2 regions of the Bacillus paranthracis genome follow, and region 1 is predicted to be linked to the other one. Evidence: riboswitches for the same ligand, from Rfam matches in the RefSeq annotation. Region 1 holds a riboswitch; the other holds the start of a gene.
What was found. A riboswitch is a leader RNA that binds a small molecule or an ion and turns the genes downstream of it on or off. The one in region 1 is predicted to bind S-adenosylmethionine.
Positions count from the first base shown of each region.

Region 2: it holds a riboswitch for S-adenosylmethionine, as region 1 does, so the genes downstream of both, NLJ82_RS02170 (cyclase family protein) here and NLJ82_RS01150 (peptide ABC transporter substrate-binding protein) in region 1, are expected to answer to the same signal.

Region 1 covers NZ_CP101135.1:196,291-213,202, reverse strand. Annotated here, with positions in the region: gene NLJ82_RS01200 (DMT family transporter) at 1-823, opposite strand, end outside; gene NLJ82_RS01195 (LysR family transcriptional regulator) at 951-1,817, shown strand; gene NLJ82_RS01190 (DUF3948 family protein) at 2,073-2,174, shown strand; gene NLJ82_RS01185 (substrate-binding domain-containing protein) at 2,240-3,187, opposite strand; gene modA (molybdate ABC transporter substrate-binding protein) at 3,321-4,127, shown strand; gene modB (molybdate ABC transporter permease subunit) at 4,133-4,807, shown strand; gene NLJ82_RS01170 (GRP family sugar transporter) at 5,109-5,960, shown strand; gene pnuC (nicotinamide riboside transporter PnuC) at 6,028-6,678, opposite strand; gene proC (pyrroline-5-carboxylate reductase) at 6,866-7,669, shown strand; gene pgoN (glyoxal/methylglyoxal reductase) at 7,671-8,504, shown strand; SAM riboswitch class I at 8,656-8,762, shown strand; gene NLJ82_RS01150 (peptide ABC transporter substrate-binding protein) at 8,895-10,535, shown strand; gene NLJ82_RS01145 (peptide ABC transporter substrate-binding protein) at 10,923-12,563, shown strand; gene NLJ82_RS01140 (YhgE/Pip domain-containing protein) at 12,608-13,750, opposite strand; gene NLJ82_RS01135 (TetR/AcrR family transcriptional regulator) at 13,809-14,390, opposite strand; gene NLJ82_RS01130 (hypothetical protein) at 14,456-14,647, opposite strand; gene NLJ82_RS01125 (helix-turn-helix transcriptional regulator) at 14,664-15,563, opposite strand; gene NLJ82_RS01120 (YusW family protein) at 15,737-16,204, shown strand; gene NLJ82_RS01115 (peptide ABC transporter substrate-binding protein) at 16,234-16,912, opposite strand, start outside.
Region 2 covers NZ_CP101135.1:407,102-424,013, forward strand. Annotated here, with positions in the region: gene NLJ82_RS02110 (hypothetical protein) at 1-115, shown strand, start outside; gene NLJ82_RS02115 (FecCD family ABC transporter permease) at 165-1,172, opposite strand; gene NLJ82_RS02120 (FecCD family ABC transporter permease) at 1,169-2,209, opposite strand; gene NLJ82_RS02125 (iron-hydroxamate ABC transporter substrate-binding protein) at 2,258-3,175, opposite strand; gene NLJ82_RS02130 (NAD(P)/FAD-dependent oxidoreductase) at 3,507-4,556, shown strand; gene NLJ82_RS02135 (hypothetical protein) at 4,752-5,120, opposite strand; gene NLJ82_RS02140 (helix-turn-helix domain-containing protein) at 5,302-5,541, shown strand; gene NLJ82_RS02145 (hypothetical protein) at 5,778-6,293, shown strand; gene NLJ82_RS02150 (spore coat protein) at 6,314-6,763, shown strand; gene NLJ82_RS02155 (YwrJ family protein) at 6,926-7,594, shown strand; gene NLJ82_RS02160 (hypothetical protein) at 7,832-9,097, shown strand; gene NLJ82_RS02165 (hypothetical protein) at 9,523-9,903, shown strand; gene NLJ82_RS02170 (cyclase family protein) at 9,931-10,563, opposite strand; SAM riboswitch class I at 10,650-10,762, opposite strand; gene NLJ82_RS02175 (PRK06851 family protein) at 10,912-12,021, shown strand; gene NLJ82_RS02180 (nucleotidyltransferase domain-containing protein) at 12,143-12,925, shown strand; gene NLJ82_RS02185 (MFS transporter) at 12,939-14,240, opposite strand; gene NLJ82_RS02190 (FAD-dependent oxidoreductase) at 14,380-15,906, opposite strand; gene desB (Delta(10) desaturase DesB) at 16,488-16,912, shown strand, end outside.

The sequences.
Region 1 (16,912 bases):
TCATCATAATAACTAAAGTTGTAATTGGTACAAAATTAATAAATAAAATCCCATTAATGGACGATAAAATTTTCACACCATAGTTCCAAGCTAGTAACGCTACTATTCCTGGTAATGTCATCATAAATAATAAATCGTATTTCACAATAAAAATCGTTCCCATACTCGGAACTGAAACATATCCAAACGCCGTTATAATTATCGTTATAATTCCTGTAACGGTTGTACCGAATACACACGTCAATGTAGAGTAACGTAATGTCGACCAATCGCTACACGTTTGACCACCCATCGTATAAATAACCCAACCTACAACTCCAACAAATATACATGCTAGTGAAAACATGTTATCTTTCAATGTTAAAAAGAAACTCATATCACCTTTTGTAATAACAAATACAGCCCCTATAAAAGCGATAATCATGCTCGTTATCATATACTTTTTCGGTTTTACACGCTTATATCCCCATAGGATACAAATAGAAATCATCGGCATAAGTGCTTCCATAATGGAGGCTACCATCACGCCTGATTTTCCCATTAACATTTGACCTAAAAATATAAGTACATTATATACAGTAAACGCCATCGTTCCGAAAAAGACGAGTAACTTTCCTCTTCCTTCTAAACGAAATGCCTGTTTCCCTTCTTTCATTAACAACAATATAATCAGCATTATCACCACCGCTCCATAGCGAATAAGCGAAAAGTAAAATGGATCTATGTATTCTAACGCATGATCAGCAACTGGAAACATTGCTCCCCATGACATACTTGCAATTAAACACGCTAAAGCGCCTATTATCATTTGACCTTTTCTCACCGCAATCCCCCACTTCTTTCTATTTGCACAAAGAGAATTGTAAAAGAAAAAATATATCACGTAAAATGATTCGAAATGATGTTAACTATCATTTATAATGATAGTTAACATCAAGGAGGATCGTATTATGGAATTAAGAGATTTACAAATCTTCCAGAGCGTTGCTGACCAAGGTAGTGTAAGTAGCGCAGCAAAGGAATTAAATTACGTACAATCAAATGTAACAACGCGTATTAAACAACTGGAGAACGAGCTGAAAACACCGCTCTTTTATCGTCATAAACGAGGCATGACTTTAACAGCTGAAGGAAGAAAAATGCTCGTTTATGTTAATAAAATTTTGCAAGATGTTGAGGAGCTAAAACAAGTATTTTTAGATAGTGAAACACCCTCTGGCATATTAAAAATCGGTACTGTCGAAACAGTAAGTACATTACCTACCATTTTATCTTCTTACTATAAAAGCTATCCGAACGTCGATTTATCATTACAAGCAGGTTTAACAGAAGAATTAATTAGAGAAGTACTCGATCATCAATTAGACGGTGCTTTTATATCAGGGCCAATAAAACATCCCCTTATTGAACAATACGATGTTAGTACAGAGAAATTAATGCTTGTAACACAAAATAAAGCTTTTCATATAGAAGAATTTACAACAACGCCTTTACTCGTTTTTAACCAAGGATGTGGATACCGTTCCAAACTAGAACGATGGCTGAAAGATGAAGGTTTGCTACCAAAAAGAATTATGGAATTCAATATATTAGAGACAATATTAAACAGTGTTGCACTCGGCCTTGGAATTACACTCGTACCACAGTCTGCTGTCCATCATCTTTCTAAAGCAGGTAAAGTGCATTGCCATGCAATCCCTGAAAAATACGGTAGTATTTCAACGGTTTTCATACGCCGTAAAGATAGCTATATGACAAATTCAATGCGTAGCTTTTTAAAAACAATCGAAGAGCACCACCACATTAATATGCTTTAAAAGACATTCTTACACGAATGTCTTTTTTTCTTACAAAAGTGTAAGTCTTCCGTAAGCTAATTCGATAGTTGCCGGCGATCATATTTCCTATAATTAAGACATACAGCAGGGCAACAACAATTCGAAAAGGAGCGGATACGCATGATGAACAAAATGAAATCAAACAAATTTTTAAATATAATGGGCATGGTGCTATCCGCACTTGTCGATGCAAAAGCTGTTGCAACTACATTAAACAAATAAGGAGAGATTATAATGAACAACATTACATTTAACAAATCAGACTTTATCGGACTTGCAAGTGGAGCGACTCTTCTTACAGCTTTCATTTACACACTTGCTAAAGGTCTTGTTTAACACTTTGTTTCCCCAAACCCCTTTATATATAGAAAAAGCTGCTCGTCTTATAGACAAGCAGCTTTTTAGTTTGTTTCATATATAGTTTGACCTGTTTTCGTCATATCATATCCGCCAATCGCTTTTAGTTCATTATGAAATTCTTCCGATTGCAGAATGTCTTTTACAACTTCGATCAGCTTTTCATTTTCTTTATTCTTCAAAATCACTAAATCATACTGCTCTTTCATGATTGGAATAAAGTCTACATTTACAATTTGCGAAAACTTTTCTGATCCTACTCCCACATCAGCTTTCCCATTCGCGACTTGCGTCGCAACACCAAGATGGTTCGATTCTTCCCATTCATATCCACTAATACGTTCTTTATTTAAATTTTGAATGCGCAATTGTTCATCAACTAACACCCTAATACCAGAACCCTTTTCTCGATTTATAAATCGTATAGATGATTGAGATAAATCAGCCCATGTTTTTATATTTTTAGGATTCCCCTTTTGCACATAAAACCCAACGTTCCTTGCTAATAAATTAATCATCGTACATGGTTGTCCTACTAAAATACGTTTTACGTAAGGAACATTATATGTACCCGTTTCGCCATCAAACAAATGCAAGCTAACGATACTTCCTTCTCCTTGATACATTTTTACTAGGCTCGTTAAACTACCTTGATATGCCCTTAATATATTTGAACTTGGCAGGCGATTTTCTATACGTTTTGCCAACATGTCTAACGTTAGTTCTTGTCCACTAATAATACATGTATTCGAGATACTATTACTGTCATTCTTTACAGAAGTAACTTGTACGTTACCTGTTTTCATTTGCTTAATATATTGTTCTAAATCTGCTGCATCAATGCGCATCTGTCTACCAATTCTATAAGAAGGCAGTTCTCCTTTTTTAATTAAATCGTATACAGTTAATTTTGATACTTTTAATCGCTTCGCTACTTCTTCCGTTGTGTAGGAATGATGATCCATAGACGATTCCTCACTTTCTTTCTTCATTGTAACAAAGAAAAGAATATTTCTCCTATATTTTAAAAATAACTACATCGTTCAAATTATATTCAATTATAACTAGTTATATTTAGTTATATTTAGTTATAATTAATTATGTCAAAATGAAAGGGGATTTTTTATGAATAAGTTTACATTACAATCCATCGGGGCACTTATCCTTTCTTTTCTTCTTATATTTAGTGTTGCATGTACAAGCGGAGAGAAGAAAGAGAAATCAACCGCTAAAGAAGGAAAAACAGTTGAACTTACTATATCAGCAGCTGCAAGCTTACAAGATGCGCTAAAAGAAATTGAAACAAAATATAAAGAAAAAGAACCTAATATTAAACTTTCTTTTAACTTCGGCGCTTCTGGTGCACTTCAACAACAAATCGAACAAGGTGCACCTGCTGATTTATTCTTCTCAGCAGCCGAAGATAAATTCCAAACTCTCGTTAAAAAAGGATTCATTAATGAACAAGAGGGGAAAAATCTCCTTGGAAACGAACTCGTTCTAGTCGTCCCAAAAGATAGTTCTCTTACAAAAATTCAAGATTTAAAAGATGAAAAAATAAAAAAAATCGCACTTGGTACACCTGAATCTGTACCTGCGGGAAAATACGCAAAAGCTTCTCTCACACATGAAAATCTTTGGAATGACATTCAAAATAAAGTCGTATTTACAAAAGATGTTCGCCAAGTGTTAACATATGTAGAAACAGGTAATGTTGATGCTGGTATTGTATACAAAACAGATGCTCTTATTTCAAACAAAGTAAAAATTGGTGAGACAGCAGCGGCTACTTCTCATGAGCCAATTCACTATCCTTTAGGTGTTATAAAAGAATCTAAACACAAGAAAGAGGCGACTTCATTTTATGAGTATTTGCAGTCAAAAGATGCACAATCTATCTTTAAAAAATACGGATTTACAGTCCTATCATAATTGCCATGAGCTTTGATACTATTTTATCACCAATCTTTCTATCTTTACGAGTAGCTGCATGTGCCACCATTATCGTTACCATTTTAGGAACGATAATCGGACGAGTGCTAGCACGCTCCTCATGGAGATATAAAGTAATATTAGAAACTATTTTCTTACTACCAATGGTACTTCCGCCAACTGTAATCGGCTTTTTTCTCATTATCATTTTTGGAAATAACAGTCCTATTGGAACGTGGATAGAATCAATATTTCAGCAATCTATTATGTTCACATCTACTGCTGCTATCATTGCTTCTACAGTTGTTGCATTTCCGCTTATGTACCAATCAGCAAAAACAGGATTTTCTATCGCGAATGTACAAATTGAAGAAAGTGCTCGTGACCTTGGTGCAAGTGAATATCAAGTTTTTCTACACGTCACACTTCCGCTTGCATTTCCTGCCTTACTAAGTGGAATGATTTTGAGCTTTGTTCGTGCGCTTGGTGAGTTTGGTGCTACGCTCATGTTTGCCGGAAACATTCCTGGTAAAACACAAACTATCCCAACTGCCATTTACATGGCGATTGATGCAAGTAATATGCAGCTCGCCTGGACACTAGTAGTTATCACTATTAGTATGTCCCTCCTATTTTTGCTATGTATTCAGCTTATTAATAAAAGAATTACTAACTCTTAAGGCAGCTCTTTTTGAAGCTGCTTTTTTATTTCTTAGGAAATAAAAATATACCACTGGGAAATAACTGAATTTTAAATTTTATTTAAATATACATTCTATTTGAATTTACTTTCTAAAATAGGCAATTTCCTGTTATTATATGGAGGTGTTTGAAAAAATGAAGAAATGAAAACGCATTTATATCGTGAATTCTTCATCCTGTTTTAGCGATCGGTAATCTTCTACTCTAGTAGTGGGGCATTACCGATCGTTAGAACGATATGTAATTATATTGGTATAGCAAAACGAAGGGAGTCTTGTAATGGACATTTTATTAGCGCTTCTTCCTGCAATTGCATGGGGAAACATCTTATTAGTAAGCGTAAAAATGGGCGGTGGTGCATATAGCCAAACGGTAGGTATGACAATCGGTGCTCTATTCTTCGCAACAATTATGTATGTATTTACTCAACCAGCTTTAACAATGACAATCTTGATTGTTGGTTTTATTTCAGGTTTATTCTGGGCTTTAGGACAAGTAAACCAATTAAAAACAGTTGAAAAACTAGGCGTTTCAACTACCGTAACAATTTCTACTGGTATGCAACTTGTTGCAACTTCTATCTTTGGGGTTATCGCTTTCCGTGAGTGGACTACTACTACAACGATCATTCTGGGAACGATTGCAATCCTATTAATCGTAGTTGGTGTTGTATTCACATCATTAGATGATAAAGAAAATGCTCAGCCACCAGGACAATTGAAAAAGGGACTTCTTACTTTAATTGTTTCTACTTTTGGCTATCTTGTATATGTAATTATTATTCGTTGGTATAACATCGATGGTTGGTCTGCTATTTTACCACAAGCAGTTGGTATGTTTGTTGGTGCGGTTGTACTGACATCTAAACATAAACCATTTAACAAATATGCAATCCGTAACGCTTTATCTGGTTTACTATGGGGAACTGGAAACTTATTCTTACTTCTTTCATTACCACGTGTCGGAGTAGCAACAAGCTTCCCACTATCTCAAACTGGAATCGTTATCTCAACATTTGGTGCGATTGTCTTCTTAGGCGAAAAGAAAACGAAACGTCAATTGATCTTTATTGCACTAGGTAGTGTTTTAATTATCGGCGGCGCTGTATTACTTGGTATGACAAAAGCATAAACTTATAATCTATTAGTAAACCCCTGAGGCACATATGCTTCAGGGGTTTTTTAATTCTAATTATTTTCTAGATATAATTATTTGTCTGTTTTTGTCCCTTATAATTATCCTTCCACTCTAGCAAACCCGCTACACATATAAAGAGATTAATAACAGCTAATATTAGCATAATATATAACCCAGTGGAGATATAAATTGAAATACTAACTACATTATATAAAATCCATAAATGCCAGTTTTCTAGGATTTTTCGACTTAGCATAAATTGAGCTATTAATCCTAGTACAGCATTTAAAGCGTCTAAATATGGACTTGCTGATTCTAAGTAATGGACTTGATAATACCCCCAACCAATCCATGCAACTAAAATAAAGATTATATAAAAAATCCAACCTTGCAAATCTAAACGAACTGTTGCTTTTACCTCTTCCTCCCCACTACGTGCAATCCAATGATACCAACCATATACATTAAATATAAATTGAAAACCTGCCAATACTGCCATTGCATATAAACCTTGTGTAATAAAAATATACAGAAATACCGCAACGGTAATCATACCGAATAAAAAGTTGGATACTTTTTCTCTTGCTAATAGCCAAACATTAATAATTCCCATGACCGATGCAAAGATTTCAATATAGCTCGATTGAATATACAATCCAACCAATACACAAATAATACTAGTAATGAGTAAAAAGAGCGGACTTCTAATCATAATCATCTCTCCCCAGATGTGTAATAAATTCCCTATCACCAGTATAAGGAATCACTCTCCCTTTCACCATTAATTTCCTACTTTTCATTATCTATTCCATCTACAATAAGCCTTTTCTTTTTACAAAATTCTCTTAAAAATGGTATCGTTTTTTATAACATATCTCCACTAGAAAGGAATAGAGGATATGCTAACTAAACATCGAATTCTATTTATTGGTGCTGGTCGTATGGCAGAAGCTATATTTTCCGGATTACTTAAAACAAGCAAAGAATACATCGAAGAGATTATCGTTTCTAACCGAAGTAACGTAGAAAAGCTAGATCAATTACGAGCGCGATATAATGTGTCTACTACAACAGATTGGAAGCAACATGTTACGTCTGTTGATACGATTGTTTTAGCAATGCCGCCTTCTGCACATGAAGAATTATTAGCAGAGTTATCTCCGTTACTATCGAATCAACTTGTCGTAACGGTAGCTGCCGGCATCGGCCCATCTTATTTAGAAGAAAGACTTCCTAAAGGAACGCCTGTTGCTTGGATTATGCCAAATACAGCTGCTGAAATTGGTAAGTCTATCTCCTTATACACGATGGGACAATTCGTAAACGAGACTGATCAAGAAACCCTGCAATTGCTTTTAGGGGGCATTGGTACTTCGCAACTTTGTACCGAGGAAGAAGTTCATCAACTTACTGCAGTTACTGGAAGTGCACCAGCCTTCCTTTATTACTTTGCTGAAAGTTTAATTGAAGCAACAAAAAGTTATGGAGTCGATGAAGCAACCGCAAAACACCTTGTCATTCAAATGATTTCTGGCTCTGCTTCTATGCTTGAACAAACACAAGATCCAGCTAACCTCCGTGAACAAGTAACAACGCCAGGTGGTTCCACAGCTGAAGGTCTCAAAGCTTTATATGAATATAATTTTTCAGAGGCAATTCAAAAAGCAGTAGAAGCAACAAACAAAAAAGCTAGGGGGAAATAATATGAATTTAACAAGTTTAAAAGACTATACAACATTACATAACGGTGTAAAAATGCCTTGGTTCGGTTTAGGTGTTTTTAAAGTAGAAGATGGTTCAGAAGTAATTGAATCTGTAAAATCAGCAATTAAAAATGGTTACCGCAGCATTGATACTGCAGCAATCTATCAAAACGAAGAAGGCGTTGGCCAAGCAATCCGTGAATCAGGTGTTGCACGTGAAGAATTATTTATTACATCAAAAGTATGGAATAGCGATCAAGGGTATGAAACAACACTTCAAGCATTTGAAACTACATTAGAAAAATTAGGACTAGAGTATTTAGATTTATATTTAGTACATTGGCCTGTAAAAGGGAAATATACTGAATCATGGAAAGCGTTAGAAAAACTTTATAAAGACGGCCGTGTTCGTGCAATTGGCGTGAGTAATTTCCATATTCACCACTTACAAGACGTATTTGAAATTGCTGAAATTAAGCCAATGGTCAATCAAGTGGAATACCACCCACGTCTAGCACAAGAAGAGTTGCACGCTTTCTGTAAAGAACATAATATCCAGCTTGAAGCTTGGTCACCGTTAATGCAAGGACAACTACTAGATAATCCAACGTTGCAAGAAATTGCGACAAAATATAATAAATCAACTGCGCAAATTATTTTACGCTGGGATTTACAAAACGAAGTTGTAACAATTCCTAAATCAATTAAAGAACATCGTATTATTGAAAATGCAAACATCTTCGACTTTGAATTAAGTGCTGATGATATGAAAGCAATTCAAGCTTTAAATGAAGATCGTCGCGTTGGTCCAGATCCAGATAACTTTAACTTCTAGTAGAAAAACCACTGCCATATGCAGTGGTTTTTCGTTAAAGAAAACTGAAAATTTAAACTATATTTCATTCAGTTGACACTTCATCATCCAAGGTGTAAGATTTTGAATTATCAAAGAAACACAAAAATTAATAAAGTTTATTCGTTTACTCATTGTATCAAGAGAGGTGGAGGGACTGGCCCTTTGAAACCTCGGCAGCAGGTTCATTTTTGAATACTGTGCCACTTCCTGCAAGCTTTATAGCTTGAAAGATAGAATGAGGGACTTCGTTTATATACGGGTGCATAACTTGTACGTAAAAATCCCTCTTTCTCAATACGAAAAGAGGGATTTTTTATTTTTCATTTCCCTCATCATCATCCAAACTTAATTATTTAGGAGGAAAACCAAATGAAAAAGAAGTTTGTACCCGGTATTGCATCAGTTGTAGGAGTAAGTATTTTATTAACTGGTTGCGGTAGTTATAAAAACGAAGCAAGCGGAGCAAATGCAAAAGACGAGGCACCTAGTAAACAGGTTTTAAACTTATCTTCACCTACTGAAATACGAACAATGGATACAGCTCGTGCTACAGATACTGATTCTGGTCAAGTAATGAGAAACGTATTTGAAGGTTTGTATAACCTTGGTGAAGGTAATAAACCTGTCCCTGGTGTTGCAAAATCTCATGAAGTAAGTGGCGATAAAACGAAATACACATTCCACCTGCGAGATTCAAAATGGTCAAACGGTACTCCTGTTACAGCGAAAGATTTTGTCTTCGCTTGGCAAAGAGCTGTCGATCCAGCAACAGCCTCTGAATATGCATTTCTATTCTTTGATATTAAAAATGCAACAAAAATTAACAACAAAGAACTTCCAGCCGACCAACTTGGTGTAAAAGCAGTTGATGACCATACGTTTGAGGTAGAATTAGAGCGTCCTGTTCCTTATTTTATTAGCTTAACAGCGTTCCCAACATTTCTACCAATTAACGAGGAATTCTTTAAAAAACAAGGTGATAAGTACGCTTTAGAAGACAACACAATCTTGTACAACGGCGCTTTTACACTAAGCGATTGGAAGCATGAACAAAGCTTTAAATTCAAGAAAAACCCTACCTATTGGGATAAAGATACTGTCAAACTAGAAGAAATCAATTTTAACGTTGTAAAAGAAAAATCAACAGAAGTAAACTTATTCGAATCAAAACAATTAGACCGTATAAAATTAACATCTGATTTCGTTGATAAATATAAAAAGGATGCAAACTTTAAAGAACGCCCGAACGTAGGCGTACAATTTTTACGTATGAATCAACAAAACAAAGTACTGCAAAACGTTTCTGCACGCCAAGCAATTGATCAAACAATTGATCGAAAATCCTTTGTAAATACGTTATTAAATGATGGCTCTACACCAACCTTTGGTCTCGTTCCAAAAAACTTTGCAAAAGGGCCTGATGGAAAGGACTTCCGTACTATAAATGGAGATTTAACTAAAGTTGATACAAAATCTGCACAAGAGTTATGGAAAAAGGCAAAACAAGAGCTTGGTTCTGAAAAGATTACATTAGAATTATTAACGAGTGATGCTGACCTTGATAAGAAAACAGGTGAGTTCTTAAAAGGACAACTAGAAAAGAATTTAGATGGATTAACAGTAAATGTGAAACCACAACCACGTAAACAACAAGTTTCACTTTTATTAAAAGGTGACTATGAAATCGGTATTGATGGCTGGAGCCCTGACTTTGCTGATCCAATTACATTCCTTGAATTGTTTACAACGAATAACCCTTACAACTTGGATCATTACTCTAATAAGGAGTTCGATGAAACAATTGAAAAAGTGAAAACGACTTTAGCTGGTGATGAAAAAGCTCGCTGGGAAGCATTACTAGCATCTGAGAAAATATTATTTAAAGACTCTGTTATCGCTCCCCTTTACCAAAAAGGCGAATCTTATTTAGAACGTTCTTATGTGAAAGGAATTGTGCAAGTAGACTTTGCAGGCCAATTAAACTTCAAATGGGCACAAATTGAAAAATAAAAGGCAAGCTGAATCGATATTTTTCTATCTACAGTAATTATTTTATTAAAAAAATGTATTAAAAGCGGATTCTCAATAAGAGGAAATCCGCTTTTTTAATATATTATTTTAAAAAATTAATGCTCAAATTTTTATTATTGACATATAGTTCTCTCCAGTGTTAATATTCTAAATAATCAAAGAAACGAAATATTTCACCATCATAATATAACGTCTACTACGTCGAAGCATATAATGATAAATTATAGTTCAACATGTATATACATATAGAACACCTGATTACCTACATGTACATATTTATAATAGGTTTTCTCTTCTTCTATAGATACACTTCAAAACATGGACATTATGACGTTACGAAACAACACATTTAGGGAGGAACGAACAATGAAGAAAAAAGTTGTACCTGTTGTTGCATCTGTTTTAGGGGCAAGTCTATTACTAACTGCTTGCGGGGGAAATAAAGATAACGCAAGCGGAGCGAAAGCAAATGATAAAGCACCTGATAAACAAGCAATTAACTTATCATTTGCTTCAGAAATTCCAACAATGGATGTTGCAAAAGCAACGGATGGGGAATCCATGAACGTAATGCGTAATGTTTTTGAAGGGTTATATGCAATGGGAGAAGATAATAAACCGATTCCTGGTGTCGCTGAGTCGGTTGACGTTAGTCCCGATAAAACGAAATATACATTCCATCTGCGTGATTCAAAATGGTCAAACGGTACTCCTGTTACAGCAAAAGACTTTGTCTTCGCTTGGCAACGTGCCGTAAACCCTGATACAGCAGCTGAATATGCATTCTTATTCTTCGATATAAAGAATGCGAAACAAATAAACCAAAAACAATTGCCGATTGATCAACTAGGGGTCAAAGCTATTGATGACAAAACATTAGAAGTACAACTAGATCGTCCTGTTCCCTACTTCTTAAGTTTAACGACATTCTCAACATTCTTACCAATTAATGAAGAGTACTTAAAGTCTCAAGGCGATAAATACGGTTTAGAAACAAATCATTTAATTTACAACGGTGCCTTCACATTAGATAACTGGAAACACGAGCAAAGCTTCCAACTGAAGAAGAACCCTAACTATTGGGATGCTAAAACGGTGAAATTAGAAGAAATCAACTTCAATGTCGTTAAAGATAAGTCTACAGAAGTTAATTTATATGATTCAGGACAAATTGATCGCGTTGCTTTAACTGCGGAGTTTGTTGATAAATATAAGGGCGATCCAAACTTCAAAGAACGCGCTGAAGTTGGCATTCAATTTTTACGACTCAATCAAAAAAATGAAACATTAAAAAATCAACATGCACGCCTTGCTATTAACGGAGCAATGAATAAGAAAGCATACGTAGAAACAATTTTAAATAACGGCGCTGTTGCAGCTGAAGGAATGGTTCCTGCGAAATTTGCAAAAAGTCCTGATGGCAACGACTTCCGTAAAGAAAATGGAAATCTAGTGAAAGATGATGTGAAAACAGCGAAAGAAAACTGGAAAAAAGCGAAGCAAGAACTGGGTACTGACAAAGTAACAATTGAACTCTTAACAAGTGATAATGCTTTAGCTAAAAAGACTGGTGAATATTTAAAAGGTGAACTAGAAAAGAACTTAGATGGATTAACAGTAAATTTAAAACCACAACCACGTAAACAACAGTTAAAACTACTGTTAAGTGGTGACTATGAAATCGGTATTGATGGCTGGGGCCCTGACTTCGCTGATCCAATTACATTCTTAGATTTATTTACAACAGATAGTGCTTACAACTTCGATAAATACTCTAACAAAGAGTACGATGAGCTAATTCATAAAGTAAAAACAGATTTAGCTGGTGATGAAAAAGCTCGCTGGGAAGCAATGAAGCAAGCTGAAAAAATTCTATTACAAGACGGTGCTGTCGCTCCTTTATACCAACAAGGTCGTTCTTACTTACAACGCTCTTTCATTAAAGGACTTGTAACAACTGACTTCGGTGGTGAGTTTAACTACAAGTGGACAGAAGTTGCAAAATAATAAGTGCTAATAAAAAGGTATCCCACCGAGGATACCTTTTTATTTTATGCTTCTTTAACTACAGAGCTTCTTCTTCCCTTTACCATTCCTTTTATGGCTAAAGTCATCACTGCTACTGATTGTGTAACCAATACAATAACTAATAATGAAATAATATTTCTCTCTAAACTAACTCCTCCAAATATTATTGTATAATAGCCATTCGCTGCATATGTTGCAGGAAATAATCCGCCGATTGTTTGATATGTTTTAGAAAGCATCTCATGTGGGACAATTACACCGGAACTTACAAGTTGTAACGATAGTGAGATAATATTAAAAATCATACCTGCGTTTCCAAACACAGTTAGAAACATTTGTGTTAATGAAAGAAATGCGAAGAAGACTATTGCTTGAAACACCCATATACTCCATACCGTTTCGTGCATCTCAATTTGGAAGCCTTTCATCAAACCAATTGTAATACATGCAAGTAAAATCGATACTGTACCGTTTATAATTTGTCTTGATAAGAAATTACTCCAACTGCCCTTTACTTCTTTTGCAACTTTTGATAATTCCATACTCATTATCATTGCTCCTACAAATGAAGCTAATACGATCATTAGCGGTACCATATTCACTGAAAATCCTTTTGCATCATTTACTTTATGAACTGTAAAACCAATTGAATCTTCAGTTAACCCTTTTATCACTTCTACATTCTCATGTCCTACAGCTTGTAGCTTTCCGACAATCACTTGTTTCTTATAACTTGCTACCTCTTTATTTACATTATCTCGAATTTGTTTTGCAGCTCCTTCCATCATTTGCTTTGCCATCATGGCATTCGCTTGATTAATGTGGAAGTTTAAATTTGATTTTCCTGTTTCATTTATATCTTTTGAAAAAGAAGCAGGAATTTCAATAATCATATTGTACACATGGTCATTCATTTCTTTGTTTGCTTTTTCCACAGAATGTTCTGCCCTCACTTGAAATGGTAAATTTCTCTGTAAGCCTTCTGCTATTTTACTCCCTATATTTGCATCCTCATTCACAATAGCAATACGCATTTGATCTGCTCGTTCATTCACTCCATCATATGCCGTTAACCACACGCAAAAGAAAATAAGTTGGAATGATAGCGCTACGATCATTCCTACATACGTACCTGGTCTTTTCAAAAACTGTTTTAATATATCCATCTTCCCGCTCTCCCACTCAGCAAGCAAGTACATGCTTGCATTTTATTTTAAATAAATACTAGGGTCTTAATGCCCTAGCATATAAAACAATATTATTTTCAATAAATTTCTCATCATCAACTTCTGTCAGGCGATCGGCAAAACGTAATTTAGATAAGAAATATCCAAAATTAATCCAGATAAAGTTCATTACTTGCGCTTCAATATTTGTATCAATAATGTTTCCTTTTTCCTGCATTTTTGCAAAATAGATACTTAATTCTTCTTTTAGTCCTTGTGGTATTTTAGCAATTTCCCCGTCTAATTCAGGAAATTCTCCAGCCTCACGTATACCAATAGCAATAATATCTTTTACCCCATCTAAAAAATTATGATAATGCCTTGCTAAGTTCTTTAAATCCGTTTCTAATTCCCACACAATTTCTGTTTGTAAAAACTGCTTTAAATGCGGTACATATGAAAATTCAGCAACCGCAGCTTCAATAACACCCTTCTTACTTTTAAAATTGCGGAATATCGTTACTTCATTAACACCAGCACGCATTGCAATTTCTTTCGTTGTCGCTGCTGTATATCCTTTTTCTTTCACTAATTCAATCGCTGCTTGAATAATTTTTTCTGCTGTCTTTGAACGCGCCATAAAACCCTCTCTTCCTCATGCAAGTGATCACTTACATTTAGATTATATAACTTTTCTAATAATTGTCAATAATCCTTTCTCCCTTCTTTTTGCACGGAACCAAAACTCATCATAAATATAAACACAAACATCAAATATGTTCTCCACGTCAAAGAAGGTATATGCCCTGACCAAAGATAGCTAACTAAATAATTAATTCCCATAATACAAGACGATATTACTAAACTAATACTTATTAGTTTTACATATTTGAGCATATCTTTTCTCCTTTTTTTATTTTTCTAATTCTTCAAATTGTAGATTCACTGGTTCTTCTAAGAGTGTTTCATAAAAGTTCTCTGCCAAATCTGTTGTAGGAATTTTTTCATCTACTTCATCAAATCGAATACTATCTAGCCACACATAACCTTCTCCTGATAATAAAACACCAAATGCAATACCAAGCGCTCCTTCTTTTATATCTAATACAACTGAGTACGATTGCCAATTATTCGTATTTTTAATGGGACGATTTTGCATATTATCCATAGCAAGCGGTTCTGTCTCTTTTCCATCTACTCGCATCCACAATCCTGCCCAATCTCTTACATTTTCACTCTTAACAAATGCTGTAAAACGTAATCTCTTCCCTACATATTTATCTGCTCTGAACATTTGCATTAATGTTGAAAATCCTCCGTGCGTAACATTCTCTTTTGCTTTTATGTATGCAGATACTTTCCCTTGATGGACAACTTCATAATCTAAACCCATCTCATATTCAGCAGGATGACTTCCACTTAAGATCCATCCTTTCGGTATACCTTTTTGCATTGAAACACCCTCTCTTTCTATATAAAATGACTGGAAGTACTTTCGATATTTCTTTGGTGGCAATTGAAACATTCTTTTAAAAGCTCTCGTAAATGCCTCTTGTGAGGAAAAACCATATTGCATTGCAATATCAATAACTGCTCTTTCAGTCGATACTAAAGTCTGCGCAGCATGAGTTAACCTTCTCTTTCGAATATAATCCGTTACACTCATCCCAACATATCTTTGAAAGATACGATGAAAATGGTACATCGATACTGCACTGTAAGATGCCACTCTTTCTGTTGTAAGCTCCTCATGTAAGTGATTCTCTATATATTCAATTGATTTTTTTATTATCTCTTTATACTCTTCATGCATTTTAGTCCCTCCCTCACAACTTCAATTTACCATATACATACAAATCGTTTTTGATTTAAATTGCGGATTAGCCCTTATGACTACAGAATAATAATTTATTTTCAACACATACATAATTACATGTTTTTGGGAAAAACTTGTATAGAACGAATTTACATAAGGAGGAATTTATAATGAGAACTCTACTATCAGTTTTATTAGCTCTTATGCTAGTACCTGCATTAACAGGATGTAAAGCTCCTGCAAAAGAAGATACAACTTCTAATAAAAAGACGACTGAAGAAGCAAAAAACGAGGCTCCTGCAGATTTAAAACTAAACTTCAATGAATTCGATTTAAAGGCAGACTACCAAGATACAAAGAAAGACTACGAAGCAGACTATAAAAATGTAGCAGCTGATAAGAAAATGGAAGCAAAAATTGAAGATCATAAAGCAGATGTAAAATTAACAGGAGACGAGGCTATCACAAAATTAAGCCCACTTCTACAAGAATTAAAATTTGATAAAGATACTGCTGACCAAGAAGTAATCGATCAAGTAGTGAACGTGTTCAAACTTGATAAAGACTATCAAAAATTTGATTTAGAAGTTGTCTTCTCTGATGGAACGAAAAAAGAATATAAAAGAGAAATAAAATAAAGAAGTAGGCAGTTGCCTACTTCTTTATTTTATTTCTTAGCATATCGTAAACTTGGTTGAGATCCTACGTAGTATTCTAATCCAGATACAGATGACTTTTGTAAATAAGAGTCTGTTGGGAATACAAGTGGGATTAAAGGATATTCTGTAAACATAATATCTTCTGCTTGATGTAATAAGTCAAAGCGTTTATTTTCATCTTGTTCTAATTTTGCTTGATTAATTAAATTATCAAAGTCTTTATTAAACCATTTCGCATAGTTATTTGGTCCATCACCTGCATAAATTTCTAATTGAGCAGCTGGATCTAATGTAGATCCTCCCCATCCCATATATGCGATTTGGAAGTCACTTTGTTTGTACATATCAATATAACTTTTCCACTCTTTACCTTCTATCTTTACGTCTACACCAAGATTTTTCTTAAACATTTCTTGAAGTGTTTCAGCTATTTTTTTCTTATCTGAATATTTCACCGTTACTTCTGGAAGTGTAGTCCATCCTTCTTCCTTCATTCCTTCTTCTAATAGATTCTTAGCTACCGCAGGATCATATTTAAAATAATCACCCTTCTCTTTACGGAAGTCACGACCACCTTCTGTTTTTGCTCCTTCTGGAACAAATCCATATGCTTCTTTTGCATTATTCTTTAATATTTTCTCTACGATAAACTTACGATCTACAGCTAATGCAAAGGCTTTACGAATT
Region 2 (16,912 bases), 210 kb from region 1:
AATAGAAGAAGGGATAGATAGTGATGCCCTTGTATACCGCAAGGAGGGCTACGCTATCTATTTCAGTGTCGCTGATGATTTTGTAAAACGCGTTGATATGTATAAAAGTGAATAAAATGCTGGAGATAAAAATACCCTCAAGATTTCATTCTTGAGGGTGTTTTTTACGCCTTCTTAAGCAACAAATACATAAAGTAAGGAGCACCAATTAAAGCGACAACAATACCTGCTGGGATACCGTTAGGTTCAACGATATTTCGTCCAATTGTGTCTGCTAATAGTAATAGCCATCCGCCGATTAAAAGGGCGATAGGCATGAAGATTTGATGCCTTGGACCTACTAAAGATTTTGCGATGTGAGGAGCCATTAGTCCAATAAAGCTAATTCCTCCTGTTACGGAAACAGCTGCAGCTGCAAGCGCAACGGCTGCCACTAATAAGTATCTGCGTTCTTTTTCAATTTCAATTCCAACGCCAATTGCGACTGGTTCGTTTAATGCTAAAATGTTTAATCGATTTGCTTTATAGAAAACAAACGGAATGAATACGATTAACCATGGGAGCATTGCTAAAACGAAGATCCAGTCATCTCCCCAAATATTTCCGGCAATCCATTTTGAAATAAAGTCTACTTTCATACGATCTGCGGATGAAATAAGGACAATCATCATTCCAGATAGTGCAAATGCAAAACCGATACCGGTTAATGTTAATCGCACCGGCTGAAGTCCAGTTGATTTACTATATGAAAATACGTAGATTAGAACAGCTGTCAGAAACGCTCCGATAAATCCAACGATAGGTAGTAAGTAAAGAAATGAACCTACATCTATTGGAAAGTATAAGAAGAAAATAGCAACAGCAACACCGGCCCCAGAGTTGATTCCGAGAATACCAGGTTCAGCTAAATCATTTCGGGTAATTCCTTGCAGAATAGCTCCTGATAAAGCGAGAGCCATACCAGCTAATAATGTAATGATAATTCTAGGTAGTCTTAAAGAGTATAAAACGAACTCCTCTTTAAAAGTTCCTTGTCCCATTAACGTTGGGAGTAGTCGATCATAAGATAAAGATGCTGAACCGAGCCCCATTCCAATTACAATGGTTGTAATGGTTAGTATAAGTAAAGCGAGTATGATAAGACGTTGTTTTCTTAGAATAGATGGTATCATGAGAACATTTTTCCTCCTTTACGTACAATAAATAGGAAGAATGGTAATCCTACAATTGCGACAATAGCGGCAACTGGTGTTTCGTACGGAGCGTTAATGGTACGTCCGATTGTATCTGCAAGTAGCATAAAGGAAGCCCCAGCAATTGCTGACATCGGTATAACAAATCGGTAATCTGGCCCGACAATTGGGCGTACCATGTGAGGTACCATTAAACCGATAAATGCCATATTTCCGACAAGTGCTACAGACGCACCTGCAAGTAAGATGATAATGATAAATAGAATGGTTTTAATAACAATAATTTTTTGACCTAGTCCAATAGCCACTTCTTCACTGAAACTAAGAACTGTCAATTTTTTTGCTAGTAAGATAGCGATAAAGATACTAATTGAAATGACTGGAATAATAACTTTCAATTGGCTCCAAGTAGTTCCAATTACACCTCCAGCAGTCCAAAGTGATACATCTTGTGAAATTTTGAAGTAAATGCCGACTCCTTCTGAAATTGCGAGTAGAAATGCTGAAACGGCAGCACCAGCTAATACAATTCGAAGAGGGGAGAGCCCTCCTTTTTTCACCATACCAATTCCAAATACCATAATTGCACCAACTGCAGCACCGATAAAGCAAGCTAATGTTAAGTAAAGATAGCTGATGGAAGGGTTGAAAGCAAGGGTTAGTGCAAGCGCAGCATTTGCTCCACCAGATAGCCCGAGTAATCCAGGATCTGCAAGTGGATTTCGTGTTAATCCTTGCATAATTGCTCCAGAAACAGCAAGTCCAGCTCCTACAAAAATAGCGGCAACTTCACGGGGCAAACGTATTTCGCGAATAATAGATATTTTATCCCCTTTAGCGGAGGAAGTGAGTGCTGACCATACGTCTTTTATTGAAGTATCTGCAGCACCTAATACCATTGCTACCATAAAAATAAGAAAGAATGCAATTATGCTTAAAATTAATTTGTATGTAAAAGCTATAGAACGTGTATTGTCATGTTCTTTTGTCATTCGTTTCACATCTTTTCTTTTCATAGAATAAAGGAAGAGGAATTCTTAAAATAAGAATTCCTCATGTTTGTATTATTTACCAAGAAAGCTCTTCTTGAAGAAGTCTAGTTGGAAATCTAATGTAAGTGGATCATTGAAATAGAATTCCATCATGTTTGCTTCGTATACACGATTATTTTTTACTGCTGGGATGTTTTTATATGATTCTGTCTCTTGGAATGAGTTATCAGTATCTTTGTTTTTACTTACGATTAAGTAATCACCAGCAAACTCAGGTAATACCTCAGTAGATAATGCGTAGTAACCTTCTTTTAATGCTTTTTCTTTTACTTTTTCAGGCATTTTTAATTTCATTTCTTGGTACAGAATTTCTGTTCCGCGGCCCCAGTTCTCGCCGTATACATAAAGCTGTTTGTTGAAGTTTTCTACAACAGAAACTGTAGCATCTTCACCGATTTTTGCTTTAATTTCTTTACCAGCTTCTTGTGCACGTTTCTTGAAGTCATCAACCCAAGTTTTTGCTTCTTTTTCTTTGTTTAATAACTTACCGATTTCTAAATGTTGTGTTAAGTAATCAACTTTTCCGTAAGTGTATGTTACAGTAGGAGCGATTTTCTTTAACTTATCGACATTTTTAATATTTGATAAACCGATGATTAAATCTGGATTTAGTTCAGCGATTTTTTCAACATTTTCATCTGATACTTCAGCAACGTCTTTAAGTTTGCTATCAAAACGTGGGTTTTGTTTAGACCATGAATCTACCCCAACAAGATTTACACCTAATGACATTACGTTACCAGCGAATGATGATAAAACAACAACGCGTTTTGGATTTGCAGAAACTTCTACTTTACCATTTTCAGATTGGTATGTAATGGTTTCTGATTTACTACCTTTTGCATCGTTCTTTTTGTCTGTAGAGCCATTGCTACAAGCGCTCATAACAAGGACGAAAAGAACTGTTAGTGAAATAAATAACTTTTTCATCGTCTGTCTCCTTTAAATAGATGATATGTGTATACGATAATTTGTTTAACTGCAATCTTTTTGAAAGAGTAGTGGTAATACAAAATATTTATTAAAAATTTTGAATGTGAGATGTCACAATATAGTATTAACCATACTAATAAAAGAAGATGTAACCTCAAATTTTCTAATTATTAACAAATTGATAATGATTATCACTATTGATTCATTAAATAATATAATTTTATCTAGTTGTATTGTCAATAGTAATTTTAATTGTAAATTTTGCGGAAACAGGTTATATTTTATTGAGAATGATAATCAATGATTAGTAGCTGAGGAGTGAGCACGAATGAATCGAGAAGAATTGTTTGATGTAACTGTGATAGGCGGAGGACCTGCAGGGCTTTATTCAGCTTTTTATAGTGGACTCAGAGAAATGAAAACGAAAATAATAGAATTTCAACCACAGCTAGGTGGAAAAATACATGTTTATCCAGAGAAGATGATTTGGGATGTAGGTGGACTATTACCAGTTACAGGTGATAAATTAATTGAGCAACTTGTACAACAAGGGTTAACATTTCAGCCGGAAGTTGTATTAAATACAAAAGTAGAATCGATTATTCGTAATAAAGATGGCACTTTTACGTTAAAAGCAAACGATGGAAAAGAACACTTTTCAAAAACAGTTATTGTGGCAACTGGAAGTGGTATATTGAAACCACAAAAGTTATCAATTGAAGGTGCTGAGCGATTTGAAGTATCGAATTTAAATTATACAGTGAAGTCTTTAAAGCGTTTCAAAGATAAAACGATCATTATTTCCGGCGGAGGAAATTCTGCCGTTGATTGGGCAAATGAATTAGAACCAATCGCGAAAAAAGTATATGTAACATATAGAAAAGAAGAATTATCTGGTCATGAAGCACAAGTGAAGCAACTGCTGAACAGCTCAGCTGAGTGTTTCTTTCATACATCGATTACAAAATTAATTGCTGGTGATAGTCATGAAGCGATTGAATATGTAGAATTAACGAATCATGAGACAGGTGAAGTTTCTCATTTACCTATTGATGAAGTTATTATTAATCATGGATATGAACGTGACATTACATTATTAGAAAATAGTGAGTTAGACGTTGCGATTATAGATAATTTTTATATTGCAGGGAATGCAAATAGTGAGTCTTCAGTAGACGGATTATATGCTGCTGGGGATATTTTAAAGCATGAAGGAAAATTACACTTAATTGCGGGAGCATTCCAAGATGCTGGAAATGCTGTGAATAAAGCGAAACAATTTATTCAGCCAGATGCAAGTGAGTATGGAATGGTTTCTTCGCATAATGAGGTATTTAAGAAGAGAAATCGAGAATTGATTAAGCAGATGATGAAATAGTAAAGGAACAAGTATCCCCCCATTTACTTCTCTATTCGAATGATGAGAGAGGTAAATGGGGGTTTTCCTGTTTACTATATTTTCAATCATTATAATGACACCGGTTTCATCAGTTCATGTGACATGAACATTTTATTTGTGAATCTTCCTAGAAAATAATGAATCTATGTTTTGCTGACGCAGAACTGTATTACATTATGCTGTTCCTTTAGCTCGTTCGTTAGGAAATGGCATGTTTAATATAGAAGCAATGTACTGTTTTCCATGCATTCGAGCTAATGATTCTAATATTTGGCGAACACGTTTTGTAAGATGACCTTGTTTTTTTATTTCCTCACAATATGCGTCATAGAAAACGTATTTAGCCCAAAGGAAATCATCTTGTTGGAATAAGAAATGATTTTTGTACCATTCTCCAATTGTATGGTAACAATTGTTTTCCTGTATTGCTACGCTTTGAGAAAGAATACGATCAGATAAAGATGCAGTTAAATGAGAAATTGTGTTTTCTGTTTCAATTTGTAATGTTTTTTCTAACATTGTAATGATGTGACGAGTAGCCATATGTTAACTCTCCTTTGTGTAAATGGGTAATACCATTCTATATTTAAAAAATTCTTACTATATACTATTATACAATATATGGAATGCATCTACCTGCTTTTTAGGTTGCATTTACAAAATCTTTTTTATTTGTTTACAAAAATAAAGTAAGATACAGTATATAGGAAAAAATAATAAAGGAATGAACGAGTTGTATATAACAGTAGAAGAAGCTGCGGAGTATTTAAATTTACCAAAGTCGTATATTGAAGAGTTAATTCAGCAAAAGAAAATTCGTGCACTATTTGATGGAGAGCAATATTTATTAAATAAAGAACAATTCAATACACATTTAGAACAAATGGAGAAATATAAGCAATTAGTGGAAGAAATATTGAACGAACCAATTCCAGAAGATATGGATGTTAAAGACGAAGATTAAACTATGGGAAATCCCTTATGAAGATATGCAGAAATGTATCTTCATAAGGGATTTTTTTGTTTAAAGATATTAAAAGCATAAGGAGTTCTTAGCCTTTCCTCAAATTTTGATAGGTAGTAGTCTACCATGTTAAAAGCATATTTTTTTCTAGCTAGGACAAACATAGAGAACGTAACCTGTACAGATACATATACTATCAGTGCAAAAGCTTATAAATTAATGGAAGGGGTTTTCTCGTGAGTTTATTTCATTGTGATTTTTTGAAAGACTTAATTGGATCTTTTGTGAGAGTAAACAGGGGTGGTCCAGAATCTCAAAAAGGAACAATAATATCAGTATGTCCGGACTACTTCGTATTGCAGAATGAAAAAGGTGAGCTTTATTACTATCAACTTAAACATCTAAAGAGTATCACAAAAAATGCGAAAGAATGTGGATCAAGTGATTGCGAGTGGGAAGATTGCGCCTGTGCAGAAGACTTTGAAGAACTGCTTGAAAGTTTCAAATATTGCTGGGTGAAAATTAATCGCGGTGGTCCAGAGAAAGTGGAAGGCATTTTACAAGATGTTTCTTGTGACTTCGTAACATTAATCGTAAAAGAAGAAATTATCTTAATTGCAATAAAGCATATTAAAAGTGTTAACTATAATGCTTTAGCTTGTGGAGAGAGCGATGAGAGCGACGATAGTAAGGAAAGTAGCAATAATTCAGGTCGTGCTCGTGCACAAAGACAATCAAGTAGAGGAAGATAATAAGAAAGGGGGATACGAAATTGGAGAATGTATTATGTTGTGACCAAATTAAATGTTTAGTTGGTGAGACTGTCAAAGTAAACCTTCGCGGACCAGAAAGTCGAGTTGGTGAGCTTGTATCGTTAGGCAAAGATTATCTAACGTTACAATTACCACATGGTGAATTAGTATATTATCACTTGAAGCATGTGAAGAGTCTAGTTAAGAAAGTAAAAGAAAGTAAATGTGGTGATTGCTATAGTTCATGTTTCTGCTCTGATGAGGATACTTTTCTAGATATATTAAAAGACTTGAAGTATAAGTGGGTAAAAATTAATCGTGGTGGTCCAGAATGTGTGGAAGGTTTGTTAAGTGAGGTACACCATGGCTGCATTACACTAGTAAACTGCGATGAAGTGATTTATGTAGTTAAGTCTCATATTAAGAGTGTGAGTCAAGTAGTTAAATGTAAAAAGAATGAAGATGAATAATGTTTAATAAATAAGAGGGGCATTATGAGGGAAAGAGAAGAACAATTTCTTATTTCAATAGTATGAAAAGGAATTACTTACTATTAAAACAGAACTTTGCCCTGATTATTTTTTTAGAAATGAAAGACAGGAAAGAAGAAATTCATAGGAAGGAGGATATAGATGAATGAGTTAAACAAAAGTATTGGAGAAAATATATATGTTAAATTAATTGGTGAAAAAAGGTTTAAAGGTGTATTAATAGACGTAGGAAATGATATCGTTGTTCTTTACAATGGACAAGACTACGTATATATATCTTTATACCATGTACAATATTATAAATTTTTACGACCACATGATGAAGAAATCTTAAAACCAGATGTGGATTCTGTAATTAAGAGAGAGTCACCTTCAATTTCTTTGAGGAAAGTATTAAGTACTTCCAAAGGGATTTTTACGGAAATTTATGTAGCAGGAAATGCTCCAATACATGGGTATGTTACAAGTGTAATGAACGATTATATTGTTTTTTATAGTCCAGTTTATAAAACTGTATATATATCTTTAAAACACTTGAAATGGTTAATTCCGTATAAAGAAAATCAAGTGCCTTACGCCCTCAATAAAAATGAACTCCCCGTGAATCCCTTAAATATTACGTTAGCTCGAACGTTTGAAGAACAACTTATTAAAATGTCTGGAAAAATTATGGTGTTCGATTTAGGTGAGGAATATAATAAAATCGGAAAGATGGCGAAGATTGATGAAGGGCATATTGAAATATTAAAAGCGCGTGATGCGAAAATGTATGTAAATATTCAACATGTAAAATCTGTCCATTGTCCGTAAGTTAATTGAAAGGGCTGGCTTTTTCTTTTATATGCAGAAGAAAAGGTCGAGCCTATTTGTTTAGCTTGATCTGAATATGAGGGGAAAAATGAATTGAATATAAATATGTTAGTATGACTGTTGAAGAGGAAATTTTGTACTAAATTATAAAGAATATGTACGAGCTATCTTTTGATGTATTCAATTTATTTTTTTGAGGGAGAACTGCTTAACTAATATATTAAAGGGGTTTTGTTGGTGGAGCAGTTTCCAAATTCGTTATCGATTACATTACTTGGTAGTGCTGGTGGAGCAGCAAAAGCAGTTTTAGCGATTTTAAATCAAGCGATAGTAAATGAAAAAGACCCGATTTATGAAGTGATAAAGAATGTTACATTTTATTTGGTTGATATAAAACAAAAAGATAGGACGTATTATGACGAGTTGTTTCCAAATTTGGAAGATCAATTGTTTTTATCCGAAATAGATCTCCAAGATGTAGTGACATTTAAAAAACATTTAAAAGAAAGTAGTACGAGCGTTGTGATTGATGTTTCAGGGGCAGATACGATCAGAGTATTAAGCTGTTGTAATGAACTTGGAATTTGTTATATTAATTCAGCTTTGGAAAATGAGGCAGTAGATCAGGACGATAGTTTAATCGGCTTTCAACTTACGGAAAGATATACGCGGTTTGAGAAGGAAAAAGAGAAATTTACAAATACAAAAGCAATTATAGGCTCAGGTATGAACCCAGGTGTTGTTCAATGGATGGTTGTTGAACTTATGAAGGAACGTCCAAATGAAAAGCCAAAAGCATGCTATATAGTAGAACATGATACGTCATTTTTGAATGATACAGCACTTATAAAGCCTCATACACTGTATGCTTCATGGGCAGTAGAGCGATTTCTAGATGAAGCGATATGGAGTTATCCGATGTATATGAGTCATCATCGTCCTCTTTACTTTTATGAAGATGTATATGCTTCAGAGTATAAAGTAAAGTTGGGAGAGAAAGAATTTTATGGTTGTTTGATGCCGCATGAGGAAGTTTTAATTTTAGGGAAAAACTTTAACATGGAAGTAGGGTTTCTTTACCGAATTAACGAGTATACAACAAATATAATTAGACAGAACTTAGATAAGGTAGAAGATCTATGGAATTGGAATCGTAAAGTATTTAATCCAGCCGAAGAAGAGATTGCGGGCGAGGATCTAGTCGGTGTATTACTCGTTTATGAAAATAGCGAGACTTATATGTATAACGTGATGAATAGTAGTCAAGTTTTTCATAAATATAAAACGAATGCGACATACTTCCAAGTAGGATGTGGCATTTATGCTGGCTTGTGTAGTTTACTGTTCGATAACTTTAAACAAGGTGCCTATTATGTAGAGGAATTATTATTAAATACAGAAAGTAAGTACGGAGAATATTTGAATTTATATATGAATGATTTTGTAGTTGGTGGAAATGACTTTACGGATGGATTGCTACATGATCGAGTAAGGTGGATATAAATTGTGATGAAAAGGAAGGGGAAATCTCCTTCCTTTTCTCGTTATAAGGTTACAGATTGCTCTGAAAGTAATTTCCTTATCATTTAATGAGATAATATGTAGAGTTTTTGTATTGATCATGAGGAGTAGCAAGGAAGTATTGCGATTCAAAGTAGCGGAGAGCTAGGAATGAAGGTGGAGATTTTTTTACCGATAGCATAATGCGCTAGAAGAAAATATTTTTCAGAAAAGTGTTCTTGTTGCGTAAATATAAACATTTTATAAAATGTTTCGAGAAGGGTTTTTTTTATAAAATACTTCGTTTATAATGGAGGAAAATATCGACATGAGATTTGTTATTCATGTAACGGTTCGGTAGTGTTAGAAAAAGAAGGGGTGCACGCGCATCCTTTTTTCTATGCAGATATTATGAAAGAGGTGGTATGATGGAATTAACATTAAATTCGACTGTATGCTTACACGCGATTCAATTTCGAAAAGAGCAAAAGAATTATATTGTAAAAGATACAATTACAGGAGAAAAATATGAAATGCCGCCACTTTGGATTGATGCATTGGCAATGATGCGTGACGGTTTTTTATTAGGGGAAATTGAGGAGAAATTAAAAGAAGAGTATCCGGAAGAAGAAATAAATATGTTAGCATTTACGAGGCAACTGTTAGAGCTAGAGCTTGTCGGAATGGTTGATGGGGAAGAAATAGTTTGTACAAAGAAGAAAGAGAAAGATTATTTAGCTTGGTTACGTCCTCGCGTTGAGCAATTCTTTCTTAGTTTAAATAAAAGAAATAGAAGCAAAGGTCAATGACGATCTTTGCTTTTTTGTATAGTTTGTTTAAAAAATTACAGCGAATGCTCTTGCGAAAGCACCGTCGCTATTTTTAATTTTTAAAGGTGCCGCTGAGAAAAAGAAACGTTTCGCATTAATGGCATCTAAGTTTGTTAAGTTTTCGATTAAATAAATATTATTCCCAAGTAGTATGTGATGAATTGGCGATGTTTCTGTCGTTACCTCGTCAGGAGAAATGAAATCTAAACCGACAGATTTTACTTTTAATTGAACTAATTCTTCAGCTAATTCTTCGGAAAGATAAAAGGCTTCTTGTTCATACGCTTCTGTATTCCATTTATTAGATAGGTTGGAATGGAAAATGACAATATCATCTTCTTTTATGTCAGCATTGTGTAATACTTCTTTAGGTAGTTTTCGTTCTTGTACATGAGTTACGTCGATAAGAACAGCTTCACCTACAAATTGGTCTAGGGGCAATTGATCAATAGTCGTTGCGCCTGAAATGAAATGAGCAGGAGCATCACAATGTGTACCAACATGAACGACAGAATGAAAATCTGTAACTTGATAACCTGTTTCTTCAACGCTTGTAATGGCTTCTAAATTGATTTTTGGTGTTCCAGGAAATTGAGACATATTGTTTTCAAATGTTTGGGATAGGTCAATTACTTTCACTTTAAATACCTCCAAGTATATATTTTGAAATATAAAAAACTCACCTTTCATAATCAAGAAAGATGAGTTTTGCACACAATAGTTACGTTTTATCTTTCAAAATGCAATGCATTTTGCAGGAATTAGCACCTATTCAGTTTGTATAAACTGAGGTTGCTGGGCTTCAAAGGGCCGGTCCCTCTGCCTCTCTTGATAAAGGTATATTCAATTTAAAGTTCTGAATCTTCGTGATAATGAAATTGTAATTCATTTCCTTTTTCTGTGCAACACAAAATAGGTATTCACCCAAATAAAGTTGCTCGCATATTGTAGTTTATGTAAATAGAATGCTGCGAAGGAGTGAGTGCAGTGACAGGGAATGTATTGAATTATTATGCTGGTGGAAATACAGCTAGAGGATTTCATAATTTATATGAAGAGAATTTAAAAGGACTAAACAGATTATTTATTTTAAAGGGTGGACCTGGAACGGGAAAATCTTCTTTAATTAAGGCAATAGGTCGTGAATGGGTTGAAAAGGGATATGATATTGAATTTTTACATTGTTCTTCTGATAATAAATCGGTTGATGGTGTCATCATCCCGAAGTTAAAAGTAGGAATTGTTGATGGAACATCACCGCATGTTATTGAGCCAAAAATGCCAGGAGTTGTCGAGGAGTATATTAATTTAGGAATTGCTTGGGATTCAGATAAGTTAAGAAAGCAGAAAGTGGAAATTGAACGATTTGTTTCAGAAGCAAGCAAAGCTTTTCAAGCTGCTTACGCTCGTTTTAACGAGGCATTAGTTATACATGATGAGTGGGAGAAAATATATATTAGTAATATTGATTTTAATAAAGCGAACGAACTAACCGAGCAGCTCATTCAGAAATTATTTACAGATAAAGTTGGGAAACAATCGCTTGTGAAACATCGGTTTTTAGGAGCAGCTACACCGAAAGGAGCAGTTGATTTTGTTCCTAATTTAACAGAAGGATTACCACATCGTTATTTTATAAAAGGACGCCCAGGTTCTGGGAAATCAACAATGCTCAAAAAATTAGCTAAGGCAGCAGAAGAAAAAGGATTTGAAGTTGAAGTATATCATTGTGGGTTTGATCCAAATAGCCTTGATATGGTGATCGTAAGAGAATTAGGGTTTGCGATTTTCGATAGCACCGCACCACATGAATATTTTCCGAGCCGCGAAGGTGATGAAATTATAGATATGTATGCCCTTATTGTAACACCAGGGACGGATGAGAAGTATGCGGAGGAAATTCGTGACGTCTCTATTCAATATAAAGCAAAAATGAACGAGGCGATGTCTTTTTTAGCGAAAGCGAAATCAGTTCGTGATAAATTAGAACGAATTTATATTGCTGCTATGGACTTTTCAAAAGTAGATGCATACAAAGAGGAGATTCAAAAAGAGTTTGAACGAATTGCGGTTAGTGTAACTGAAAAGAACAAGTAAAAAATAACGAATTTTGACAGGCTGTCGGAAATTTTCTGACAGCTATTTTAGTATGTAGTAAACTTAGTAATATATTTGTCGAATTTCCAAGGAAATAATCAAAAAATGGAGAGGGTATGAAATGAGAGAGAAAATTAAGTTGGAGTTAGAACGAATTGAGAAAGAAAATGATGTGAAAATTTTATTCGCTGTGGAGTCAGGGAGTCGTGCATGGGGATTTCCATCAAAAGATAGTGATTATGATGTTAGATTCGTTTATATGCACCCGGTAGAATGGTATTTATCCATTCATGATAAACGAGATGTAATTGAGTATCCGATTAGTGATGATTTAGATATAAGCGGATGGGATATTAAAAAAGCGTTACAACTATTTGCAAAGTCAAACCCAGCTTTACTCGAATGGATTCGATCACCCATTTTTTATTCGAAAAACTCTAATTTTCCAGAACAGCTTCAGCAAATGAGTGAAAAGAACTTCGATCCGAAAGCGACGATATATCATTACTTACATATGGCTTCAAAAAATTATCGTGAATTTTTGCAAGATGAGAATGTAAAATTAAAAAAGTACTTTTATGTATTGCGTCCTATTTTGGCTTGTAAGTGGCTAGAGGAGAAAACAACTTTGCCTCCTGTAGAATTCGATCGATTAATTACAGAATTATCATTGGAGCGTAGCGTATTAGATGAAATTGAACAGTTGTTAATAAAGAAAAAGGCAGGTACTGAATTAGATGTTGGATTAAAAATTGATGTGTTGAATCAATTTTTGGAAGAACAAATTCATTACTATCAGCAATATGTAAAAGGAATTGAAAAGGGATCAGGGATCGATATTGAGAGTTTAAATACATTGTTTCGAGATATGTTGTTTGCGGTATACGAAAAAGAGCACAAGTAAGTTTGTGCTCTTTTTATTTTGTAGGAATAAAGAAAACAGATATAGCTGCAAGAAGACCTGCAAATGAGAATAAGTAAAAATTCCATACTAAGTCATATTGCATTGTCATAATAATACCGACAAGAATAGGACCAGTAATTGCGCCAACTCGGCCAAGTCCAAGTCCCCAGCCTAAGGAAGTAGCTCGGATATGGGATGGGAAGTATTGTGTCACATATGCATTTAATATTTGAGTAATACCGACCGATCCAATTCCAGCAAGACCAATTAAAAGATAAATGATTGTAACAGATGGTTTAATTGTTAATAGTCCAATACATACAGCTGCCATAAGATAGGAAATGCTAATAACAATTTTGGCTCCTATACGATCTGCGATTGCTCCAGCAAATAATGCACCGATAGCGGCGGTAATATTTAGCATAAGTAGAAATGATAAACTAGATCCAAGAGGATATCCTGCCTGTCGCATCATCTGAGGTAACCAAGTATTTAAACCGTATATTAAAAACATCCCCATTATATAAGTGATCCAAAAAAGCAGCGTTGCTTTTATGTATTCTTTTGAGAATAAAGTAAGAAATCCATTTTTCTTTCGTATATTAGATGGGGGTTGATGAGTTTTCTCTTTTGCATGGAATTCAATTTGAAAACGATTAAGAATTTTATCCACTTCTTCTTGGCGGTTACGTGATAACAAAAATTGAATGGATTCAGGTAAATAACGAATAATGAAAGGAATGAGGAGTAGTGGAATCATTCCGATGCCAAACATAATTCTCCATCCGAAGTCTTCTAACATAAACATGGACAAAATAGCGCCTAACACGATACCTAAAGGATAGCCAGTAAACATAAGAGCATAAATAAAAGATTGTCGCTTTTTGGGTGAATATTCAACAGTAAGTGCGGAAGCTGTTGGAATGACACCGCCTAGTCCAATTCCTCCGATAAATCGCCATAGTCCAAATAATTCAGGAGAAGGAGCAAGTGCAGCTAGGCCCATTGTGATAGAAAAAAGTGCTAAACAGCATATAAGCGTCCATTTTCGTCCAATTAGATCTGTAATAGTTCCAACTAGAATAGCGCCAATAAACATACCAAACAAAGCATAGCTTGCAATTGTACCAGCATGAGCTGGTGATAGTGCCCAGCTGTTGTCTTCCAGTAGCTTAGGCAGAACGGCCCCGTAAATACCTAAATCATAGCCGTCAGCTAGAATGGCTAGCCAACAAATAAAAACAACAAGTTTTGTAATAGAGTTTAAAAAGATAGTTTTTGTAGATTCTAGATGAGGTGGAGCTGAAGGTTGCATAATGTTCACCCCTTTTGATTTGTAGATGAATATATTATTTCATTTGATGTTAATATTTCCCTTCTTATGTCGGAATTTATATGAAAAAGTTTTATAGTAAATAAAGAAGTTCAACAGTCATTCTGTTGAACTTCTTTATTTACTCATTATCAACTCGTTTTAACGGTTGATCTGCCGGACCTTCAATAACACCTCCTTCAATTGAAAAACGGGAACCGTGGCAAGGGCAGTCCCAAGTACAATCACCATTATTCCATTCAACTTCGCAGCCGAGATGTGTACAAGTTGTATCGACAATATGTAATTTTCCATCTTTGTCCTTATAAGCACCTGCTCGTTTCCCGTTAACATGTACGACAGATCCTTCACCAACTTCGAGATCTTCTGGCTTACGTAATGCAGTTTCAATCTTTCCTTCAATTAAATGTTTCGCAACATCAATGTTTTGGGAGAAGAACGTTTTTATATCTGGATTTGCATGAAAGCGTGAAGGTGCATATAGTTCTTTATATGGACTGTCTACTTTTAGAATGGAATCCTTCAGTAAATGAGCGGCAGCAGTTCCAGTTGTCATCCCCCATTTACGATATCCAGTTGCAACAAATATATTTGGATTGCTCTCGTTAATATGTCCGATATAAGGGACCTTATCTAGCGTGATTAAATCTTGTGCTGACCATCTATAAGGAACCTCATCTACCCCAAACGTTGCTTCTGCAAAAGAATACAGTGCTTCATAATGAAGCATCGTGTTTATTCCTTGGCCTGTTTTATGACTTTCTCCGCCAATTAAAATTAATTTTTCCCCATTGCTTGTTGTGTAGCGTAAGGAGCGCTTTGGGTCATCAATACTTAAATACATGCCACCTGGATAATCTGTTTTTGTTTTAATAGCAAGAGCATAAGAGCGTTCTGCGTACATTCGTGTAAAGAAAAAGCTATTCGCATCATAAAAAGGAAAGTGTGAACAAGAGACAACATATTCACAAGTAATGCGATGTCCGCCCTTTGTAATGACTTGTGGAGAATCTCCTTTTTCTACATCCATGGCAGTCGTTTGTTCATAAACTTTTCCACCCATCTCCACAAACTTTTCTAAAAGCGTTTTCAAATAAAGAAGGGGATGAAACTGGGCTTGATTTTTCATGACAAGTGCAGATTGTACTGGAATTGGAATCGATAGAGATTGAACATAGTCACAAGGTATATTTAATTTTTGATAAGCTTCATATTCTTTCGATAAATTTCTTAATCCCTTATCAGTAGTTGTATATAAATATGAATCTTCATTTGAGAAATTACAGTCGATTTTATATGTTTGCAAAGTTTCATTAATAAATTGTAGAGCATGATTATTTGATTCATAGAAAAGCCCGGCCTTTTCCATACCGAAATGGTTTATTAATTCATCATAAATAAGATCATGTTGCGCTGTTATCTTCGCTGTTGTATGTCCAGTCGTCCCGTTTAAAATAAGACCAGAATCAATTAATACAACATCGATGCCTTCTTTTGCAAGTAAATAGGCAGTAGTAATACCTGTAATACCAGCACCTATAATAGCGACTTTTGTCTTTATATTTTCAGATAAAGGGGGAAAAGCAGGGAGTTGAGTAGATTCAATCCAATAAGATGATGGGAATTGTGGAAATGTATCGCTTGTCATTAAGGAAACCTCCTGATTTAGAACAATTTTCCTTTTAATATTTCCATATGAGATGAAATTCATGTGTGCTGTTTTAGAGGAAGGCTATTTTTATTTAAAAGAAAGATAAAATTATTTCAATATAATTATTAGGTCTTGTTGGTATGAAGAGGTAGAAGTTGTGTAAAGCTTAAATTTAAGTGAGTGTATTTGTTGTTTACACAGAGAGTTCTTGAATAAGATAGAGTCTATAGCATGTTAAGGTACGTATCTGTATAATAGATGAAACCTTATAAAATATGTGTTTTTTCTTTATTGAAATAAAGTATAATTATAAAAATATAACCAACTTTTATTACTAGATCATAAAAGTTATTGACAATGTAGAAATTCTATTGATATGATTCATCATGTGGAAAGGTTGATAGAGAGTAAAAAGATAAATGTTTTTCATTGATAATAAAAGCGAAAAATAAGTGACGATAGAGTGAGTATATTTTCCTTATACTAGATGCTTTTTAATCACCTAGTAAAATCAATCTGGAAGCAAGAATTGATATATGTAAGTTGCGCAAGGCGCGGCATAAGAAAGGGGCAAAAGGATGAAGGAGCTTCATACGTTTGGGTGGTATGCAGCACGTGTATCACCACATTTGCCGAAAAAAGCATTTAAACCAGTTCCTACTCGTTTATTTGGCGGACTGGCTTATTTACTTGTGGCATTGGCGGGGTTAATATCGATTGGTGTATTTGAATTGAATGTGTGGGCTAATCTAGGAATTGCGATCGTTCTTGGATTATGTTTTGCTTCACTTGGGTTTTTAGGGCATGAAATTTTACATGGAACTGTTGTAAGAAAGGCATGGCTTCGTGATTTCTTAGGAGCGATTGCATTTATGCCATTATCAACAGGTCCTAAACTTTGGCGAAAGTGGCATAATGCAACACATCACGTTCATACACAACATGAAGAGAATGATCCAGATGCATGGCCTACACTTGAGAAGCTTAAAAAGAGTAAGTTTTT